2 regions of the Gordonia sesuvii genome follow, and region 1 is predicted to be linked to the other one. Evidence: riboswitches for the same ligand, from Rfam matches in the RefSeq annotation. Region 1 holds a riboswitch; the other holds the start of a gene.
The links. Region 1 has a riboswitch for cyclic di-AMP ahead of VZC37_RS03145 (transglycosylase family protein). Riboswitches for the same ligand answer to the same signal wherever they lie in the genome.
Positions count from the first base shown of each region.

Region 2: it holds a riboswitch for cyclic di-AMP, as region 1 does, so the genes downstream of both, VZC37_RS18895 (C40 family peptidase) here and VZC37_RS03145 (transglycosylase family protein) in region 1, are expected to answer to the same signal.

Region 1 covers NZ_JAZDUF010000001.1:684,509-694,486, reverse strand. The annotation lists gene VZC37_RS03190 (transposase) at 1-158, shown strand, start outside; gene VZC37_RS03185 (IS3 family transposase) at 155-1,048, shown strand; gene VZC37_RS03180 (DNA repair helicase XPB) at 1,553-3,220, opposite strand; gene VZC37_RS03175 (helicase-associated domain-containing protein) at 3,294-5,630, opposite strand; gene VZC37_RS03170 (hypothetical protein) at 5,709-5,903, shown strand; gene moaC (cyclic pyranopterin monophosphate synthase MoaC) at 5,911-6,408, shown strand; gene VZC37_RS03160 (MogA/MoaB family molybdenum cofactor biosynthesis protein) at 6,401-6,913, shown strand; gene VZC37_RS03155 (molybdenum cofactor biosynthesis protein MoaE) at 6,913-7,359, shown strand; gene VZC37_RS03150 (DUF6328 family protein) at 7,356-7,862, shown strand; gene VZC37_RS03145 (transglycosylase family protein) at 8,137-8,787, opposite strand; cyclic di-AMP (ydaO/yuaA leader) riboswitch at 8,793-8,965, opposite strand; gene VZC37_RS03140 (MoaD/ThiS family protein) at 9,231-9,479, opposite strand; gene moaA (GTP 3',8-cyclase MoaA) at 9,485-9,978, opposite strand, start outside.
Region 2 covers NZ_JAZDUF010000006.1:77,662-87,639, reverse strand. The annotation lists gene VZC37_RS18910 (glycosyltransferase family 4 protein) at 1-605, opposite strand, end outside; gene VZC37_RS18905 (hypothetical protein) at 602-2,128, opposite strand; gene VZC37_RS18900 (C40 family peptidase) at 2,155-3,177, opposite strand; gene VZC37_RS18895 (C40 family peptidase) at 3,390-4,094, opposite strand; cyclic di-AMP (ydaO/yuaA leader) riboswitch at 4,109-4,289, opposite strand; gene VZC37_RS18890 (hypothetical protein) at 4,398-4,628, opposite strand; gene VZC37_RS18885 (DEDD exonuclease domain-containing protein) at 4,873-6,651, shown strand; gene VZC37_RS18880 (Lrp/AsnC family transcriptional regulator) at 6,681-6,959, shown strand; gene trpD (anthranilate phosphoribosyltransferase) at 6,989-8,062, opposite strand; gene VZC37_RS18870 (hypothetical protein) at 8,088-8,618, opposite strand; gene ctaE (aa3-type cytochrome oxidase subunit III) at 8,755-9,366, shown strand; gene qcrC (cytochrome bc1 complex diheme cytochrome c subunit) at 9,429-9,978, shown strand, end outside.

The sequences.
Region 1 (9,978 bases):
TCGCCGACGAGGTGCGCAACGCCCCACCGGATCGGGACTTGTCGGCTGGTGAGCGCGCGGAGTTGACTCGGTTACGCGCGGAGCTGGCCGAGAAGGATCGTGATCTGGCGTTCCTGAAAAAAGTATCGGCGTACTTTGCGGCGCAGCAACATCGGTGAGCAAATTCGAGCTCATTGCTGCGGAGTGCGCCGACAACGACATCACGAAACTCACTGAACTGCTGGGTGTTTCACGATCCGGATTCTACGCGTGGGTGGATCGGCAACGACGTGCGGAGCTGACACCGCGCCAGCAGCGCCGCCGGGATCTGGAGGTGAAGATCCTCGCCCATTGGCAGGCATCGGCGCGTACCTACGGTTCACCGAGGATTACGGCCGATCTGCATGCCGAGGGTGTCGCGGTCTCGGAGAACACCGTCGCCAAGATCATGGCCGAGATGGGTATCGAGGGCATCAGCCCACGCACGTTCAAGGTCAAGACCACCGAGGTCGATCCGACGGCGGCGTTCCCGCCCGACCGGGTCGGGCGAGTGTTCGACCAGGGCGGCATCGACCTGATCTGGACTTCCGACATCACCTACCTGACCTGCGGTGAAGGCGACGCATACCTGTGTGCGATCCGTGACGAGCACTCACGTCGGGTGCTGGGCTGGTCGTTGGCCGACCACATGCGTACCGAGCTGGTCGAGGCCGCCGTGGACGCTGCGGTGTTCACCCGAGGCGGGTCGGTGGCCGGCACCATCCTGCACAGCGACAGGGGCAGTCAGTACACCAGCCACGACATGGCCGCCGCATGCGGCAAGCATGGCTTGCGGCGCTCGATGGGCGCGACAGGGATCTGCTGGGACAACGCCGGCGCCGAATCGCTGTGGTCGACCGTCAAGCACGAGTACTACAAGCGACACGCGTTCACCACGTACGCGAATCTTACTGCAGGACTTGACAATTACATCAGATTCTACAATCATGACAGGAGGCACAGCTCGCTGGGGATGATCTCGCCTATCGACTTCGAGATCACATCACTGACAAGTCAGCAATCAAGCTAACCGTGTCCACTTTTTCAGGGGAGCCCCAGTGGATAGTGGTTCTGCTGCGGTTTCTTGCTTGGGTTCAGGGTATCGGTTGGGTGTGACAAGTTCGGTGGTGCAGTGGGTTTCGCCGGTTCCGGAGGTCTCGATACGTCCTCGCCTAGCGGCTCGGACTACTCGACCAGCGGGGAGAGTTGCGGCTCGGACTACTCGACCAGCGGGTGAAGGATGCGGCTCGGACTACTCGACCAGCGGTTTGGGGGTGCCTCGGACTACTCGACCAACGGATTGAAGGCGCGGCGGAATTGAACTGACGACGGCGTATCGGGTGGGTATGACAAGATCTGTGGTGCAGTGGGATTGGTGGGTTCCAGAGGTCTCGATACGTCCTCGCCTAGCGGCTCGGACTACTCGACCAGCGGGTGAAAGTTGCGGCTCGGACTACTCGACCAGCGGGTGGGGTGCGGCTCGGGCTACCCGCCCCACGCCTTGGACACGCGACTCGTGGGCAGGGCTATCCGCTCAGCTGGCGGATTCTTCACCGATCGTCGGGCCGAGGAGGTCGTCCGCATCGGTGATCCGGTAGGCGTACCCCTGCTCCGCCAGGAAGCGCTGACGGTGGGCGGCGTAGTCCGCGTCGAGCGTGTCGCGCGACACCACCGAGTAGAAGTGGGCTTGTCCGCCATCACGTTTCGGACGCAGCAGTCGACCCAACCGTTGGGCCTCCTCCTGTCGGGAGCCGAACGTGCCGGACACCTGGACCGCGACCGACGCCTCCGGGAGGTCGATGGAGAAGTTGGCCACCTTCGACACCACCAGGGTCTGCAGTTCGCCGGACCGGAACCGATCGAACAGGGCCTCGCGCTCCTTGTTCTTCGTCGACCCCTGGATGACCGGGGCGTCGAGCTCGCGTCCGAGTTCCTCCAGCTGATCGATGTAGGCGCCGATCACCAGGGTCTGAGAACCCTTGTGGCGAGCGAGGATCGACTTCACGACATTCACCTTGGTGTGCGCCGTCGAGCACAGTTTGTACTTCTCGTCGGACTCGGCGACCGCGTACTGCAGCCGTTCTTCGTCGGTGAGGGTGACGCGGACCTCGACACAGTCGGCGGGTGCGATCCAGCCCTGCGCCTCGATGTCCTTCCACGGCGCGTCATACCGTTTCGGTCCGATGAGGCTGAACACGTCACCTTCACGGCCGTCCTCGCGCACCAGCGTCGCGGTGAGCCCCAGACGACGGCGTGACTGGAGGTCGGCGGTCATCCGGAACACCGGAGCCGGCAGCAAGTGCACCTCGTCGTAGATGATCAGACCCCAGTCGCGGGAATCGAAGAGATCGAGATTCTTGTACTCGCCCTTCGACTTCCGTGTCATCACCTGGTAGGTGGCGATCGTGACCGGACGGATCTCCTTGCGTTCGCCGGAATACTCGCCGATCTCCTCCTCGGTCAGCGTGGTCCGGGCGATCAGTTCGCGTTTCCACTGGCGACCGGCGACAGTGTTCGTCACCAGGATCAGAGTGGTGGCCCCGGCCTTGGCCATGGCCGCGGCACCGACCATCGTCTTGCCCGCACCACAGGGGAGCACGACAACGCCCGACCCGCCTGCCCAGAACGAATCCGCGGCGAGCTGCTGGTAGTCGCGCAGATGCCAATCGTCCTGTTCGAGCTCGATTGGGTGCGCCTCGCCGTCGACATAACCGGCGAGATCCTCCGCCGGCCACCCGACCTTCAGCAGCACCTGCTTGAGCCGTCCGCGCTCGGACTGGTGGACGATCACCGTGTCGTCGTCGATCCGCGCACCGAGCATGGGTGCGACCTTCTTGTGTCGCATCACCTCTTCCAGAACCGCGCGGTCGAGGCTGACGAGGGTCAAACCGTGCGCCGGATGCTTGACCAACTGCAGCCGACCGAACCGGCTCATCGTCTCGACGACATCCATGAGCAGGGGCTGCGGAACGGCGTAGCGCGAGTACGTCACCAGCGCGTCGACGACCTGCTCGGCGTCGTGACCGGCCGCGCGCGCATTCCACAGTGCCAAAGGCGTCACCCGGTAGGTGTGCACATGCTCAGGGGCGCGTTCGAGCTCGGCGAACGGCGCGATCGCCGAACGTGCCGCCGCCGAGTCGGGGTGATCCACCTCGAGCAGCAGCGTCTTGTCGGATTGCACGATCAAAGGTCCATCGGTCACCCGATCCATTGTCCAGACGAGCGCAACTCCTGTCAGGTCGCGGCTGTCTTTCTACCCGCGGCTCCGGGCCCGATCAGCCGTCCAGTAGCTCGACGCTGGTGATCCGATGCAGCGAGAAGCGCTGTTCCTCGTCGCTGCCCGAGTCGACTGCCACCAGCTGGCCGGCCCCCAGGGTGCGGGGCGTGACGACGTGGCGAGTCGCCGAGCCGTGCGCGTCGACGTAGTCGACTCGCAGCCGACGATTGACGCGCAGAGCCAACTGGATGAGTGCAGTCGCCGACTCGCCGCCGCCGGACGCGCGGACGGGCGCCGCCGAGGCCTCCTTCGCCGCCGGCCGCGCGGTCGCGGCGCGATCCTGCGAGCGCATCCGGGAGATGACGGTGCGCAGCTGATCCGACGAGGGCACTGGTCGTCGTGGCTGCGGTTGCCTGCGTTGGCGCGTCACACTCACCCGGCTGCCCCGTTCCCGCAGGTCCACCAGGGTTCCCGACGAGTCCTCGCCCGCAGGTGCAAACCCTGCCGCCCGGAGCCGATCGATGACGTCGCGCACGTCGGCCGGTGACACCGCCACGGTCGGGGCCAGCGCCCGCAGCGCCAGGTGATCGGCCGCGTCGCTGCGCAGCACCGCCGCCAGCGTCGTCGGGTCCTCGCAACGGATGAACGCCGACGCCACGCCCACGCGCAACTGCCCGTGTTTCCGTGCCACGTCCTCGATCAGATAGGTCAGCGACTGCGGCACCGGCGTACTGGAGTGGGTGGTGAACATGGTCAAAAGCTCGCTGCTGCTGCGACCCGCATCCAGCGCCCGTCGCACAGAGCTCTCGGACACCCGATACACGGAGGCGGCGCCGCCGGACTCCAGGTCGGCGACCAGCTCCACCTGCTCCGCCAGCTCCGGGGTCATCGGGCCGGGAACCGTCAGGGTCAGGTCCGCCTGGGCCAGGAAATGGTCGACCGGTTCCGGGAGGGCGGCGCGCATCGCCGTGAGAATCCGGGTTTCGGTGTGCTCCTCGGAGTCGTCGATCACTGCGCGTCCCACACCGGTCAGCGCCGAGTGCGCGACGATCCCCAGCTCGCGCGCCTCGCGCAGGGTCTCGTCGACGACGCGACGGGAGAACCGACGGATCTGACGGGGATGGTGCCAGTGCAGTGCGGCGACCAGGGCGTCTACGTCCACCGGCACCGAACGGGTCGCCCCGGCCAGTGTCTCCAGGATCGCGCGCCGCTGGATCGGGGCGTAGGAGTCGTGCAACTCTCCGGACAACGCGGCGAGCGCGTTGCCGTCACGGTCCGGTTCGCCCACCTGCCAGGCCCGACGCGGCATCTCCAGCCACGCGCCCGCCAACGACCACCACTGCCGGTCCGGGGCGTGGTGCAGCCAGCCGTCGGCAGCCGTCGTCGGCGCGAAGGCGAGCTCCCCGGTGTCGGCGGCGGGTGGCGGATCGGGAAAACCGGCGTCGATGAACCGCAGGTAGGCGAGAAGTTCGACGATGAACGAGACACGTTGTTGCTCCAGCCCGGTCACCTTGGCGATCCGGCGGAGTTCCCGCACGCCGAGCGCGCCGCTACGCAACACCGACGCCGGGGTGACGCCGAGCGCCCGGATGACCGCGGTGGTGTGGCGCAGCAACTCGATTGCCTCGCCGCCCGCCGCGGCGTCGATCGCGCTGTGCGAGAACCTCCGCTTGGCGGAGGCGTCGTGGAGTTCGGGCGGCCGCAGGTCGTCGGTGCGCAACGGGGGTTCGCCCCGCAGGATCTGCCCGACCATCGGCGGCAGTTCCACCGTCTGGTCATCGACCCGGGCCAGGAGCCCGGCCGCGATGAGCCGGGCGACCGGCGCGGCGGGATCGGCGTCCCGGGCGGCGTCGCGACTGCGTCCCAGCGCCGGTCCGCGCGACAACGTCTCCAGCAGGGACCGCTCCCGCTCGCCGAGGTCGTCGGTCTGTCGTCGCAGCTCATCCGGGGTCTGCCGCGCCAGGGGGCCGGTCAGGTGGTGCGCCCGCCAGGGCAGGGCCGCAGACGCATGTGCACCGGTGACCAACGCGTCGTCGGGCCCCCACAGCAACGCCCGGGAACGGAGGAGTTGGATGCGCGCGACGACCTCGTCGGCGTCCACGCGCCCGGACAGCTCGGCGACAACGGCTTTCACCGAGGTCGGTGCCGGGATGCGGCCCGAGGCGCCGATTCCGAGAGAGATCGTCTGTTCGAGGACGGCAACGGAGAGGAGGTCCAGATCCTCCCCGGCCAGCGCCGACGACGCGGCTGCCAGCGCGCGGGACGCGAGCACGGCCGTGCCGGCGGGCGGGGGTGATGCGAGATCGGGGCGCGCGGTGAGCAACGCGATCAACTCGTCGTCGCTGCGCAGCGCCAGATCGTCGGCCAGGCTCGATCCCTGGTCATCCGCACTCATTCGGCCGATTCTACTGAGCGATCGCGACGCGACGGTTTCCGCGGGACGACCGCAAAGGCCGCATGGCACAATGACCCCGTGGCTGAGAAGAAGAAGCAGCAGTACGTCGACAACGGCTGGCCGAAGGACGGCGACGGCAATGCCGCCGCGCACGCCGTCTCCGAGTTCGCCACCGATATCTCCGGGGCTCTGTCGCCGTTCGGCGATGCGGAGTTCCCCATCCCGCTCGACGAGCTGCCTTACCTCCAGCCGAAGACCACCATCAATCGCTGATCATCGGGTGTCCGACCACGGCGACATCCCGGACTCCGCCGGTCTGAGTCACATCGACTCGACCGGCGCGGCCCGCATGGTCGACGTGGGCGTTAAGAAAACAACCACCAGGCGGGCGGTCGCCGGCGGTACGTTCCGGACGACCGCCGAGGTCATCGAGCTGCTCAGCGAATCCAAGCTGCCCAAAGGCGATGTGCTGGCGACCGCTCGGATCGCCGGCATCATGGCGGCCAAGCGCACCGATGAACTGATCCCGCTCTGCCACCAACTGGCCTTGTCGTCGGTGGAGATCGACTTCGCGATCGCCGACGATCACATCGACGTCACCGCCACCGTCGCCACGAGCGGCCAGACCGGTGTGGAGATGGAGGCCCTCACGGCCGTGGCGGTCACGGGGCTGACCCTGCACGACATGGTGAAGGCCGTCGACCGGCGGGCATCGATGACCGATATCCGCCTGCTGGAGAAGACCGGCGGCAAGTCCGGGCCGTGGCATCGTGGCTGACCCCGACTCCCACCGGCCGCCCCACGGAGAGTCACGTGTGGCGCGGATCGTCGTCGCCTCCACCCGCGCCAGCCGCGGGGAGTATCCGGACCGCACCGGACCGATCATCAGCGAGTGGCTCACCGCGCGCCGCTTCGTCGTCGAGGAACTCATCGTCGTCTCCGACGGCCCACCGGTCGGCGCCGCCCTGCAGGCGGGCGTGCGGGCCGGTGCGCACCTGATCGTCACCACCGGGGGCACGGGCCTGACGCCCACCGATCACACCCCCGAAGAGACCCGCGGCATCCTCGACCGCGAGATCCCCGGGCTCGCCGATGCCATCCGGTCGGCCGGCCTCCCGAAGGTGCCGACAGCGGTGCTGTCCCGCGGCCTCGCCGGGGTGGCCGGTTCCAGCCTGATCGTCAACCTGCCCGGCTCCACCGGTGGTGTGCGAGATGGTTTGTCGGTGCTCGACGGGGTACTCGATCATGCACTCGACCAGATCCGAGGAGGCGATCACACGTGATGCAATCGGCACCGGCAGACGTCGTGCGTGCCGAACTGTCGGACTCCGCGATCGATCTCGCCGAACACGAGGCCCTCGTCACGGCAGCGGCCGCTGGGTCCGCCGGCGCCGTCGTCGGTTTCGTGGGCGCGGTCCGTGACCACGACGGTGGTCGGCACGTCACTCGCCTCGTCTACTCGTCGCATCCGACGGCGCCCGACGTGCTCCGGGAGGTCGTCGGGGCCATCGCGACCGAGGCTCGCGGAGTTCGTGCCGTGGCCGTCTCCCATCGCGTGGGCGATCTCGCCATCGGCGACGTCGCGTTCGTCGTCGCCGTCGCGGCCGATCATCGGCAAGCTGCGTTCGCTACGTGTGCGCTGCTGGTGGATGAGGTGAAGGCGCAGCTGCCCGTCTGGAAGCACCAGTACTTCGGCGACGGATCCGACGAATGGGTGGGATCGGCATGACCGCGGCGGGTGACGACTCGGTCGCTCCCGAGCGTGACCCGGAACGCAACGAGACGCGCACCGAACGCCTCGATCGCAACTGGGCGAGTCTCCTGCAGGAGCTACGCGTCGTGCAGACCGGTGGTCAGATCCTGACCGGTCTGATGCTGACGATCCCCTTTCAGGAGGGATTCGAGGAGCTGACCGTCCGCCAGCAGCGCATCTTCGTACTCAGCCTCGTGTTCGCAGTCCTGTCGACGATCACTCTCATCTCGCCCGTCGCCCTGCACCGGCTGCTGTTTCGCCGGCACGCCGTCGACCGACTCGTCGATCGCGCGCACACATTGACGCTGATCGGGATCACCTTCCTCGGCCTGGCACTCACCGGCATCGTCGCGGTCATCTTCGACATCGTGTTCGGCGGGTGGGCGGCCATCGCGGCCGCTGTGGTCGCGGTCCTCGTGTTCGTCGGCATGTGGGTGGTGTTGCCGTTCAACGAACGCCGACGCCTCGGCGACGACTGAAACCTCCCGGTGCCTGAGTAGCCCGTGACCCACCCACCGGTGCCTGAGGAGCCCGTGAGGTACGAGCGGGCGTCACGAAGGCCCCTTCGAGACGCTTCCTCGCAGGCTCGGAAGCTCCTCAGGGGGCGGGTGGTGACGTTTCTCGCAGGCTCGGAAGCTCCTCAGGGGGCGGGTGAGGGCCCCGGAAATGGACAAGGGCCCCGCACGGGCTCATGGCCATCGTGCGGGGCCCTTCGACTGTGGGCCCGAGCGGGCTGCGCTCAGTTGCCTGACATCACGGGGTCGGCAGCTGATCCTTGTGCTGGTTGAACAGGTCGATCTGCTCCGGGGTGAGCTCGTAGCCGCTGTCCTTCGCGGCCTTCCAGAGGTTCTGGATCTCCGGGTTGATCTTGTTGTTGTCGATCGCCTGGTCGAGGGCGTCGTCGATCTGGCCGGTCACCTCAGAGGTGCTCCCGGCATCGGGGAGAGCGGTCCAGTCGAACGGCGCGGGCAGCTCGGGGAGCTGCGGCAGGATCGGAGCCTGCTTCGGCTCGGCCGGTGCGCTGCGCTGGGTCGCGCCCGAGAGCCCGGTGCCGCAGGTCGGCCATGCGCCCTTGCCCTGGCCGGCGAGCACACGCTCGGCGACGACGATCTGCTGTTCCTTGGTCGCCTGATCGGCGGTGGGGGCGAACTCGCCGCCGCCGTAGCCACTCCAGGTGCTCGGAGCGAACTGCAGGCCGCCGTGGTAGCCGTTGCCGGTGTTGATGGCCCAGTTGCCGCCGGACTCGCACTGCGCGACAGCGTTCCACTCTGCGTCGGTGGCTGCGTTGGCGGTACCGGTTCCCAGCAGAGCAGCGCCGCCGCCCAGGACGGCCCCGGTCAGGGCGACCTTCGCGAAGGTCTTGGTGGTGGTGGCAGTCGTCGGTTTGCGATGACGTCCGGACATGCTGTGTTTCCTCTCTCCACGCGCCTACGAAGTCAGCTGTCGGGTTCGGGCGAGAGGTGCCCGGTCCCGGCCTGACGTGTGTCACTCCGGGACTTGACCCCAAGGGCGTCGTGTGACGTCCGTTTCCCGTGTGGGAGGTGGGTCCCCCGTCCTCGCTCCTAGATGTCGTTCTCGTGCGTCCCATCGGTGGAGCGAGGTTCGGCGCGGCCGATGCGACGTATTTTTGCCTTGTGGTTACTTGCTCGTGACCCCCCGAGGGCGTCGTTCAGTCACAGTACGACCTTTCGCAGCGCGAATCACGTTGTTGGCAAGCCAGTTTTCGAAGCCTGAACATGGGCTGAGAGGGAAAAATCGCGTCCTGCCTGCTCACGGCATGATGGTCGAGTCGTGTCCTACTCGTAATCAATCCGTGATGTGATAAAGCTCACAACGTGGGTGTGTCGTCAGCCACCGGCAAATGGGGGCAGAACATCGACGGTCGCGCAGTCGCCGAGCCGCGCTCCGCGGTCACACATCGCGACGGAATCGCGGAGATATGAGCATCGTTCGAGTACGCGCTCGAGATCGGGATTGTCCTTGGCGAGCAACGCCTCCAGCTCGCCGAGCGTCGAATCGGTGTCGACCTCGAGGACGGCGGATTCGGTGCCCGCTGCGGCGCGGGCGGCAGCGAAGTACCGGACGGTCAACTGCATCGCCGTCAGCCCCCGATGGCCGACATCGGCCGTGTCGGTTGGTGGAAATCGGGATCGTTGACGCCGTGTCCGGCTGCCTTGATCCAGGTGTTGCCCCGCCAGCGCTGCGCGATCGCGGCGTCGAGTTCCACCTCGGGCAGCCCGCTCCGGAGAACGGCACGTAGGTCGGTCTCGCCCTGCGCGAACAGGCAGTTGCGCAACGCGCCGTCGGCGGTGAGGCGAGTCCGGTCGCAGTCCCCGCAGAACGGTCGTGTCACCGAGGCGATCACGCCGATACGAGCCGGCGCCTCGTCGACCTGGTAGCCGTCGACCAGCCACGTCGCCGCAGGTGCGCTGCCCCGGGGTCGCGGATCGGCACGCAATGGGAAGTGCGACCGCAGGACGGCCAGGATCTCGTCGGCGGTCACCATCGACGCCCGGTCCCAGCGGTGGTCGGCGTCCAGCGGCATCTGCTCGATGATGCGGAGTTGATAGCCGTGCTCGAGACAGAACCGGGTGA
Region 2 (9,978 bases), on a different contig from region 1:
GGCACCAGTCGCGACAGACACAGGACGGTTGGCCGATCCCTCAGTCCGAGCTGCTCGCGTAGCCGTTGGCGTGCTCGCGGATCGGGGGCGAACCGATCGGTGTCGACGCCCGGCGGCAGATACTCCAGCGCGGCATCTGCACCGAACGCCGCCGCGAAACGGCCACGGGTGTAACGACTCACGAACGTCACCGCGTCCGCGTGACCGCCGATGTAGGTCAGTACCTGCCGGGCAACCGGCAGCATCGACCAGCCGACCTCGTGGCCGTGGGTGCTCGCGACGACACGTCGTGCCCCCGCGCGGCGCATGGCCGGCGCGAGGGTCGCCAGCGGGGCGGCCGCACCGAACCACACCGTTGAGATGTCATGGCTCCGAATGATCTTCGCGGCACGTCGGGCCACCGCCGGCGTCGGCAGCATGAGCGTCGTCGGATGACGCACCACCGTATACGGCTGCGCGGCATCGAACTCCTCGTGCCCACGCCATCGCGGCGCATACACCACGATGTCGTCGGGCGGCAGCAGGTCGACGAGGTTCTGCAGATACGACTGGATTCCACCTGGTCGAGGCGGAAAGTCGTTGGTGATCAACAGGGTCCGATTCATCGGCGCACCTGGGTGGACAGCCATCGTTGCCAATCGGCGACGAAGTCGGTGCGCGACACCCCGAGTGCGTCGGAGATCGCCTGGTCACTCCGACGAGGATCGGCATCGGCCGCGACACCGGTGTAGAGGGTGCGCAACTCGTCCTCGCCGAAACGGTCGGCGACGAACGCCGCCACCGACCAGGCGGACTGATAGGCTACGACGGCTTCTTCGGAATCGACCGCGAAGTCGCGGTCGGCCGGGAGGTCGGCGGGCAGGTCACCGGCCCGGATCTGCGCGGCGAGATCCGGCGCCGCGTCATCGAACCTGCCGTAGGTGCCCTTGCGCCCCACGTACTCCGACACTCCCTCGGTGATCCACAGCGGCGCTCCCGCCGCCGTGACGACCCGAGTGGCGACGTGCGTCAACTCGTGACGCAACACCACCCCCAGCGCGGCGTCGGAGAGTTGGTCGGCACCCGGGGTGAGGATCACCCGCTGCCCCACCGCGACGTCATCGTCGGTGTCGACGCGGCTGTGGACGGTGGCGGCGGCCGCCCCGGTCACATCGGTGCCGGCGCTGCGCGCCAGTGCCCGGAACTCCGCCGGTCGATCGGTGGCGACGACGGCCGCCCGGCGCGGCCAGTCCTCGCCCCAGAACTCGTCGACGGCGACCACCGCTCCAGGCAGCAGGCCACGGACCCGGTCGACCGTCTCCGCGGTGCCGGGATACGACGCGATCACCGACGTTCCGCCGTCGGTGGCGACGTCGGTGGCCGCGAGGCCCGGCAGGTCCCAGAGTTGTGCCGGGGCGGCGGTGCCCCCGATGGCGGTCGCGTCCCCGACCACCTTCCAGTCGTCGCCGTAGCGCGCCATCACCAGTTGCATGTTCAGGGTCACGTCGGGTTCGTCGAGGCCGGGCGTAGCCGCACCGCCGAGCGCATATCGCAGATCCACCGGCGCCACCCAGGAGTCCGAGCTGCCCTGGGCGTCGAGGCGTTGCTGTAGGCCTGCAGGGACGAGCACCTCCGCCTCGGTACTGGGGACGACCTCGTACCGGAATTCCTTCAGCCGCAACGCGGTTCCGCGCGGTGGGATCGTCGGCACCGGGGCCGGGGACGACGGGGACGACGTCGGAGATCTGGGCTCGTCGGTCGAACGCGGCGGGGATGACTCGGCGGAGATCGACCCGCCGGGCACGGACTCTGAGGCCATGGACTCCGGGGCCACCGGGTGACCGCCCAGGTTGGTTGCGATCACCTGCAGGTGCCTGCGGAACTCGGGCGCGGCCGCGGCGTCGACGACGGTGTCGACCCGGTTCGGGTCGCCGCTGCGCAGTGCATCGCCGAGAACGTCGAGGGCGGCCTGGACCCCGGCGGTCCGCTGTTGCTCGTACACGTTGGCCGACGTCGTCGTGCTCGGCGCGCTGCTCGACGGGGAGACCGGTGGTGCTGTGGTGCCGCAGCCCGCGATCAGCGCGACCGCCAGGCCGACGAGGCCGGTGGCAGAGGCACATCGTGCGAGGGACACGTCAGTGCCGATCACCGGACGGCGTCCACGGAGGTCTGCGCTCAGTACCGGCGAGCGGAGTTGAACGGTCCCGCCTCGTCGACGGGCACGACCTTCACGGGCACACCGAACGTCGAGGCGTGGATGACGTAGCCGTCGCCGACGTACATGCCGACGTGATGGGCGTCCGGGTAGTAGATGATCAGATCGCCCGGCCGCAGGTTCTGCCGGTCGACCGACTGACCGGCACCGCCCTGAGCCTGACTCGACCGTGGCAGCGTCTTGCCGGCCTGCTGGTACGCCCAGACCATGAGGCCCGAACAGTCGAACGAGCTCGGGCCCGTCGCGCCCCACACGTACGGGTCACCGATCCGGGTCAATGCCGCCTGCACGGCGACCAGCGCGGTCGACGTCCCCTTCGGCACGACGCGGGGGTCGAAATCGAACTTCGGCCCCTGCAGGGCGGCGAGTTGCCGACCGGTCATCGATTCGTAGACGGCCCGGATCTGCACGGCCTGCAACTGCAGGTTCGCCTGCTTCGCCTGCAGTTCGCCACGGGTCTTCTCGGCCGCGGCAACGGCAGCGGTCGCCTCGGCTGCCGTCTCGTCGGCCTCGGTCTTGGCCGCCTGCGTGTTGCGCCGCGCGTCCTTGAGGCCCTGGAGGTCGGCCGCCGACTGGCGGGAGATCAGTTCGAGGCCGGACATCTGGTCGAGCAGGGACTGCGGCGAGTCGCTCACCAGCACGGCGTAGAGGCGGTTGACGCGGGCACCCTTGTAGCTGGCCCGCACCACCGAGTCGACGCGCGTCTGGTACTGCGCCAGGCGCTCCTGCGTGGACGCCAGGGAGCGCTCCGCCGCGGTCGAGGCCTTCCGCGCGTCGGCGACGATCCGACGCTGCTTGTCGTACTCGATCTGGGCGTTGTGCATCGCCTCGGCCGACTTCTCGGCGTCGTCACTGAGCTTCTTGTATTCGGCGAGGAGCTGATCGGGTGTGCGTACCGGCGCTGCGGCGGCTTCTGGGGCGCCGATGGCCGGGCCCAGCTGCCCCAGTGACACCACCGAGGCGAGGAGCAGCGCCACCAGCATCGCCGGCGCCGATCGCCGACGTGTCACCGATCGATTTCGTGTCACCGATCGTCCGGAAACCACGCCTGTCACCAGTCCTCCACCACTTCCCCGTGATCACCCGCGGTCGACGTCCGAACGGAACATCGTGCCCTGCAGGTGATTCGGGTGGGCGGATCACGCGCTCACGTGATCCGCCCACCCATCAAGCTCACATCTGTCGCCTTCGGCGCTCAGTAGCGCCGGATGCCGGTCAGATCCCAGCTGTTGACGTTGTCCTTCTGCACCGGGGTTCCGTAGGTCGACGAGTGGACGAACTTGCCGTTGCCCGCGTAGATGCCGGCGTGGCCGCCACCGTTGAAGATCAGGACGTCGCCGGGCTTGGCCGCCGCGATCGAGGCGACGGGAGTGCCGCCGCCGAGCTGGCCGTAGCTGTCGCGCGGGATGGTCTTGCCGGCCTTCTTGTAGGACCAGTAGACGAGACCGGAGCAGTCGAAGGCGTTCGGGCCGGCTGCGCCGTAGGAGTACGGCGAACCGATCTTGCTCTCGGCGTTGCTCACGGCCTTCTGGGCCACGGTGGGCTGCACGCCGAGGAATCCGCCGCCACCCTTGGGCTTGAACTCCTGCGGGATCTGGTCGTCGTTCAGACCGGGAACGGTGAAGGTGCCGATGTTCGGGATCTCGACGCTCGCTCCGGGCGACTTGGCCACCGGCGCAGCCTGCGGCGCAGCCGGCTTCGGCTCCTGGAATTGCTGGGGGACCTGCTGGCTGTCGACCCCGGGAAGTTCAAAAGTGCCGATGTTCGGCACGTGCACAGGTGCGGCGAGTGCCGGGCCTGCGGCTACGGCCAGCGAGCCGACGGTGATCGATCCTGCAACCACCGCGCGCTTGGCCACCTTGCTGCCACGGTTGGGCTGCTCCAAACGATGTTTCGCCACGAAGCGACTTCTCCTTGTTCTCCCTTCGACCGCCGACCGGGTTAGCTGTCGGATTCGGGCCGGAAGACTGGCCCTACACACGAGTCGATGACACCCTTGGCGTCGTCGGGCACGCGCGATTCACCCCAATTCGGATCACTCCGAAAACTGATGGTTCCCCGGTTCGCCCAGAGGGCGATTGAGCGGTGACCGATCCAGACCACTCCTGTTGGAGCGGGACGCTCTGAAAAGGTCTCGGAAAGGTTACGAAATCGAACGCGGGTCTGTCCACCGACCCGTGAGTACGGACTCGGAGCCCCGTGGTCACCCCGCTCGCAGGATGCGCAGATTGCGCGACGAAAATCCGTCCTGAGCAGTGACTTTGCCAGCTCTTGCAGATACTGCAGAGGCTGTGGTGGCCATTGCAGCGGTGACGAATACATCGATCGCGGCGTCGATCTCGGCGTCCGCCGAAGGGCCCGATTCCGTAACCTTTCCTCCACCTTCGCCCGCCGGGTTTCCGCTGCTGGGAGCGTCGAAGAGCACCTGCATCATGCATCCGTCGCAGGAAGTGGGACGACCCGGGCAGGTCTGGCAGTCGACGTACATTGTGTGATCTCCATCTCATTTGCCGGACATGGGTATGTCGAGGGCGGCCGGACGGCCTCTCCGCGCCCGTTCGCCACCTGAGACGGACAGTAGGGGTGGCCACCGACAGTTACGGTCGGCGACGACGTCAACCCACCTTTCCCGCCTGTCACACCAGAATCTGTCGTTACATCGAACTAATGTTCGGTCCGTGGCGCGCGCAACGACGACGGGTGGTGGACAGCTCACCTTTTTCGATCTCGAACGTGAGTCCGCCGATCGCCGGTCCGCCGACGACGAGGACCGTTTCGACCGGTCGCTGTTCGACACGACCATGGTCGTCGTGGACCTCGAGACCACGGGTGGGAGCAGTGCGACAGATCGGATCACCGAGATCGGCGCGGTCAAGATCCGCGGCGGCGAGGTCATCGGGGAGTTCGCCACCCTCGTCGACCCCGGTTGCCGAATCCCCCCGAAGATCGTCACGCTGACCGGCATCACCGAGGCTATGGTGTCCGATGCCCCCGAGATCGGCGCGGTCCTCCCCTCGTTCGTCGAGTTCGCGCGGGGTGCGATCCTGGTGGCGCACAACGCCCGCTTCGACATGGGGTTCCTGCGGAGCAACGCGAACCGGCTGGGCATCGACTGGCCGTTCCACACCAGTCTCTGCACGGTCACATTGGCGCGTCGGATCCTCACCCGCGACGAAGCGCCGTCAGTGCGCCTGTCCGCGCTCGCCGATCTGTTCGACGTGTCCGTGCGGCCCACACACCGTGCGCTCGACGACGCCCGCGCGACGGTCGAGGTACTGCATCGCCTGCTCGAGCGTGTCGGCAACCAGGGGGTGGGCACCTACCGCGAACTGACCGCCTATCTCCCCCGCAGTGATCCGCGACTGCGAGCCAAGCGCTCGCTGGCACAGGGGGTTCCGTCGCGGCCGGGTGTCTACCTGTTCCGCGGCCCCTCCGACGAGGTGTTGTACGTGGGTACTGCGGTCGACCTGCGTCGCCGGGTGCTGTCCTACTTCACCGGCAGCGACCCACGCCGCCGGATGGGTGAGATGGTCTCGGTCGCCACCCGCATCGATCACGTCGAGTGCGCCCACGGTCTCGAGGCCGGAATCCGCGAGCTCCGCCTGCTGGCGGCGCACGCACCCGCCTACAACCGCCGCTCGACCCAGCCACACCGCGGCTGGTGGGTGGTGTTGACCGGCGAACGGTTCCCCCGACTGAAGGTGTCGCGCACCCCCACCGACGATTGCGTCGGGCCCATCGGCAACCGCAGCACGGCCGCCACCATCGCCGATCTCATCGGCGGTGCCGCCGGCCTCCGGAGTTGCACAGGCCGATCGGGCTCGGCGTCACACCATTGGTGTCGCTCGGAGGCTGCGGGCGGACCTCGCATCGGCGGGTGCGCCGCCGCCTCGGACCGGCCGTTGACCCTGCCGGATTATCTGCCCCGGGTCGCCGCCGTCCGCGACCTGATGACCGGAGAGTCCGACGAGATACTCGGCATCCTCACCGACCGGCTCGCACAGCTGTCCGACGCCCAGATGTTCGAGAGCGCCGCGCGCCACCGTGATCGGCTGTCGGCGACGATCGACGTGCTCGCCCGCTGCCAGCGTCTGTCGGCGTTGTGCCGGATCGCCGAATTGGTGGTGGCCCGCCCGGACGATCAACGGGGATGGGAGCTCGCGGTGATCCGGCACGGCCGGCTCGCCGGCGCGGGGGTCGCGCGACGCGGCGTCGCACCCATGCCGGTGGTGCAGACCCTCATCGCCGCCGCGGAGACGGTGACCCCGGGGTCCGGGCCCCTCTTCGGCGCGCCGGCCGAGGAACCGGCGCTGCTCTACCGGTGGATCACCGAACCAGGCGCACGCATCGTCGCGGCCAGCGAACCGTTCGTGCTGCCTGGTGCCTGTGCCCAACGATGGTCGGCATGGTCACGCACGGCACACGACGCCCGGGAGACACGTCGGCGAGCCGGATGACGACGTCGGTGCGCACTACTGTGTCAACCATGATCACCGCCATCGTCCTGATCCACGCCGATGTCCACCAGATCCCGGAGACCGCGCAGGCGGTCGCGGACATCCCCGGCGTGTCCGAGGTGTACTCCTGCGCCGGAGATGTCGACCTGATCGCCAAGATCAAAGTGCGCGACCACGATCAGATCGCCGACGTGGTCACCGGCAAGATCAACCGTTTACCCGGGGTGACACACAGCGCCACCCACATCGCGTTCCGCAGCTACTCACGATCCGACGTGGAAGGCGGGTTCTCCATCGGCGAGGAGTGACACTCCCGCCGCACCGGATCGCCCGGGAGTCAGCGGGACGCGGCGAGTTCGGTGCTGAGTGCCGCCCAACGGTCGAGCAGACGGGCGACGTCGCCGTTGTCGATCACCGCTGCGGCGCGCGTCATCGCGTCGCCCATGGAGTCGCGCAACTGGGCGCCGGACATCGCCTCGCGCTGTTCGAAGGCGACGATCGCGCCGGCCGCGTTGAGCAGCACCGCGTCCCGCACCGGGCCGCGGGTGCCGGCGAACAGATCACGGGCGATACCGGCGTTCACCATCGCGTCACCGCCCTGCAGTGCCGCCAGTTCGACGCGCGCGATCCCGAGATCGGCCGGGTCGAGGCTGAGTTCGGTCACCGAGCCGGCGACGACCTGCCACACCGTCGAGGTCGTCGTCGTGGTCAGTTCGTCGAGGCCGTCGTCGCCCCGCACCACCAGCACCGAGTTGCCACGATCCGCGAATGTCCTCGCCAGGACCGGCGCGAGGTCGACGAAGGCGCATCCGATCAGCCCGCTCTGCGGACGGGCCGGGTTGGTGAGCGGACCCAGCACGTTGAACACCGTGGGGATACCGATCTCCTTGCGCGGGGGCCCGGTGAACCGGAAGGCGGGGTGGAACACCGGCGCGAAGCAGAACCCGATGTTGACCTCGTCGACGCACCTCGCTACGTCCGCGGGCCCGAGGGAGATCCCGACGCCGAGGGCCTCGAGGACGTCGGCTCCCCCGCTCTTCGACGACGCCGCCCGGTTTCCGTGCTTGACCACCGGCACACCGGCCGCCGCGATCACCATCGACGTCATCGTGGAGATGTTCACCGTGTGCGACCGATCGCCTCCGGTGCCGACGACATCGACCGCCGGACGTGTCACGTCGACCAGCGTGGCGTGCTCGAGCATCGCCGACGCCAGGCCGCGCAGCTCGGTCGGCGCCGCACCCTTCATCTTCACGCCCACGCCGAACGCGGCGATCTGGGCGCCCGTCGCGGCATCACTCATGATCTCGTTCATCGCCCACGACGCCTCGTCGATGGTCAGGTCGACGCCGTCGGTGACGCGCCCGAGGATCTGCGGCCAGGTGTACGCGGAAGAGTCGGTGCTGCTCACAGAGGAAACAGTAGTGGTCGCGGCCCTAACCCTGCGCCACCGGTCGCTGCAGCACCTGCCAACGCAGGACGACCCCGCGGTGCCGCGAGCCGAGACTGGCCATCCGCGAACGTTCCTGCGACAGGTGCACGGCGTCGAGCATCTGCACACGCGCCAGGTGCACGACGACCAGGCCCGATTCCCCGTCGCCGGTGGGCTCCGCGTTCGTATCGGTCGTGCGCTGGTCGACGACGACGGAGGTGTAGCCGTCCAGAGCGGCGGTCGCGACGGCGTCGTCGAGCCGTGACGCGGGCAGACGCAACACGTGGCGGAGTACGACCTCGTCCTCGGGACGCCAGGACGAGCGATCCAGCACCACCGAACTCGCCGCGGCATCGTCGTCGGATTCGGCGACGACCACCAGCTCGGCGGCGTCGGTGTCGAGCGCGTCCTGATGGCGACGCCCGATCACGCGCTCACGCAACCGCTCCCAGCGCCCCGGGGTCAGCGGCCGCCCGTTGAGGTCACGGCGGAGGCCCGGCCGACCGGCCGGACCCGGGTTCGATTCGCCTGTCACATCCCCAGGAAACCATGGCCGACGAGACACGCCGAAAACACCGGTGAGCGGCGACGACCAGCGACAAGAGAAAAAGTTCCGGTGAATATCGGACCCAAGTGGTCAGGGCTTACTACGAACCGTCATACTTCACTTTGTGACTAGCGCTGTAGGTACCTCAGGAACAGCCATCACCTCGCGCGTGCACTCGCTGAACCGGCCCAACATGGTCAGCGTCGGTACGATCGTGTGGCTGTCCAGTGAGCTCATGTTCTTCGCTGGACTGTTCGCGATGTATTTCGTCGCGCGCGCCAACTCGTCGGTCGGGTGGCCGCCGGAGCCCACGGAGCTGAACCTCACGCTGGCGATCCCGGTCACGACGGTGTTGATCCTGTCCTCGGTGACCTGCCAGATGGGTGTGTTCGCCGCCGAGCGTGGCGACGTCTTCGGGCTGCGCCGCTGGTATGTCCTCACCTTCCTGATGGGCGCCTTCTTCGTCGCCGGCCAGGCGTACGAGTACATCCACCTCGTCGACCACGGCACCACGCTGAGTTCGAGCGCCTACGGTTCGGTCTTCTACATGGCCACCGGTTTCCACGGTCTGCACGTGATCGGCGGCCTCGTCGCCTTCATCTTCCTGCTGATCCGCACCAAACTCTCCAAGTTCACGCCGGCCCAGGCCACCGCCGCGATCGTCGTGTCCTATTACTGGCACTTCGTCGACATCGTCTGGATCGGCCTCTTCGTCACGATCTACTTCATCAGGTAGGGCACCCGCCGACCTGGCAAGACAACAGCACATCAGTCCGTCCGCTTAGTAGAGAGTCACAGATGAGTTCATCTCCACCGCGACCGTCGGATAGCGACGACGTGGACGCCGCCTCCGGCACGGGTTCGCCGGCCACATCGGCGCGCAAGGCGAAGTCACGGCGCAAACTGCGCCGCCGTGCGAGCGGCACGCTGCTGCTGCTCGTCGGTCTCGTGTCCGCCGGCGTCCTCGCCTCGATCCTCACGCCGAAGCCCCAGGTCGCCATCGCCGACGAGTCGAACGCCGCATTGATCGCCGACGGCAAGAAGCTGTACGAGACCTCGTGCATCACCTGCCACGGCGCCAACCTGCAAGGTGTGGACGACCGTGGCCCGGCGCTGCTCGGTGTCGGTGACGCCTCCGTCTATTTCCAGGTCTCCACCGGCCGGATGCCCGCCGCACGCGGCGAGGCGCAGGCCATCCGCAAGCCGGCCAAGTTCACCAAGGCCCAGATCGACCAGCTCGGCGCGTACATCCAGTCCGAGGGTGGCGGCCCGCAGGTGATCTACGAGCGCAACCCGGATGGCTCGGTGAAGATGGAGGACGGCCTGCCCGTCCTCGCCCAGGAGTCTC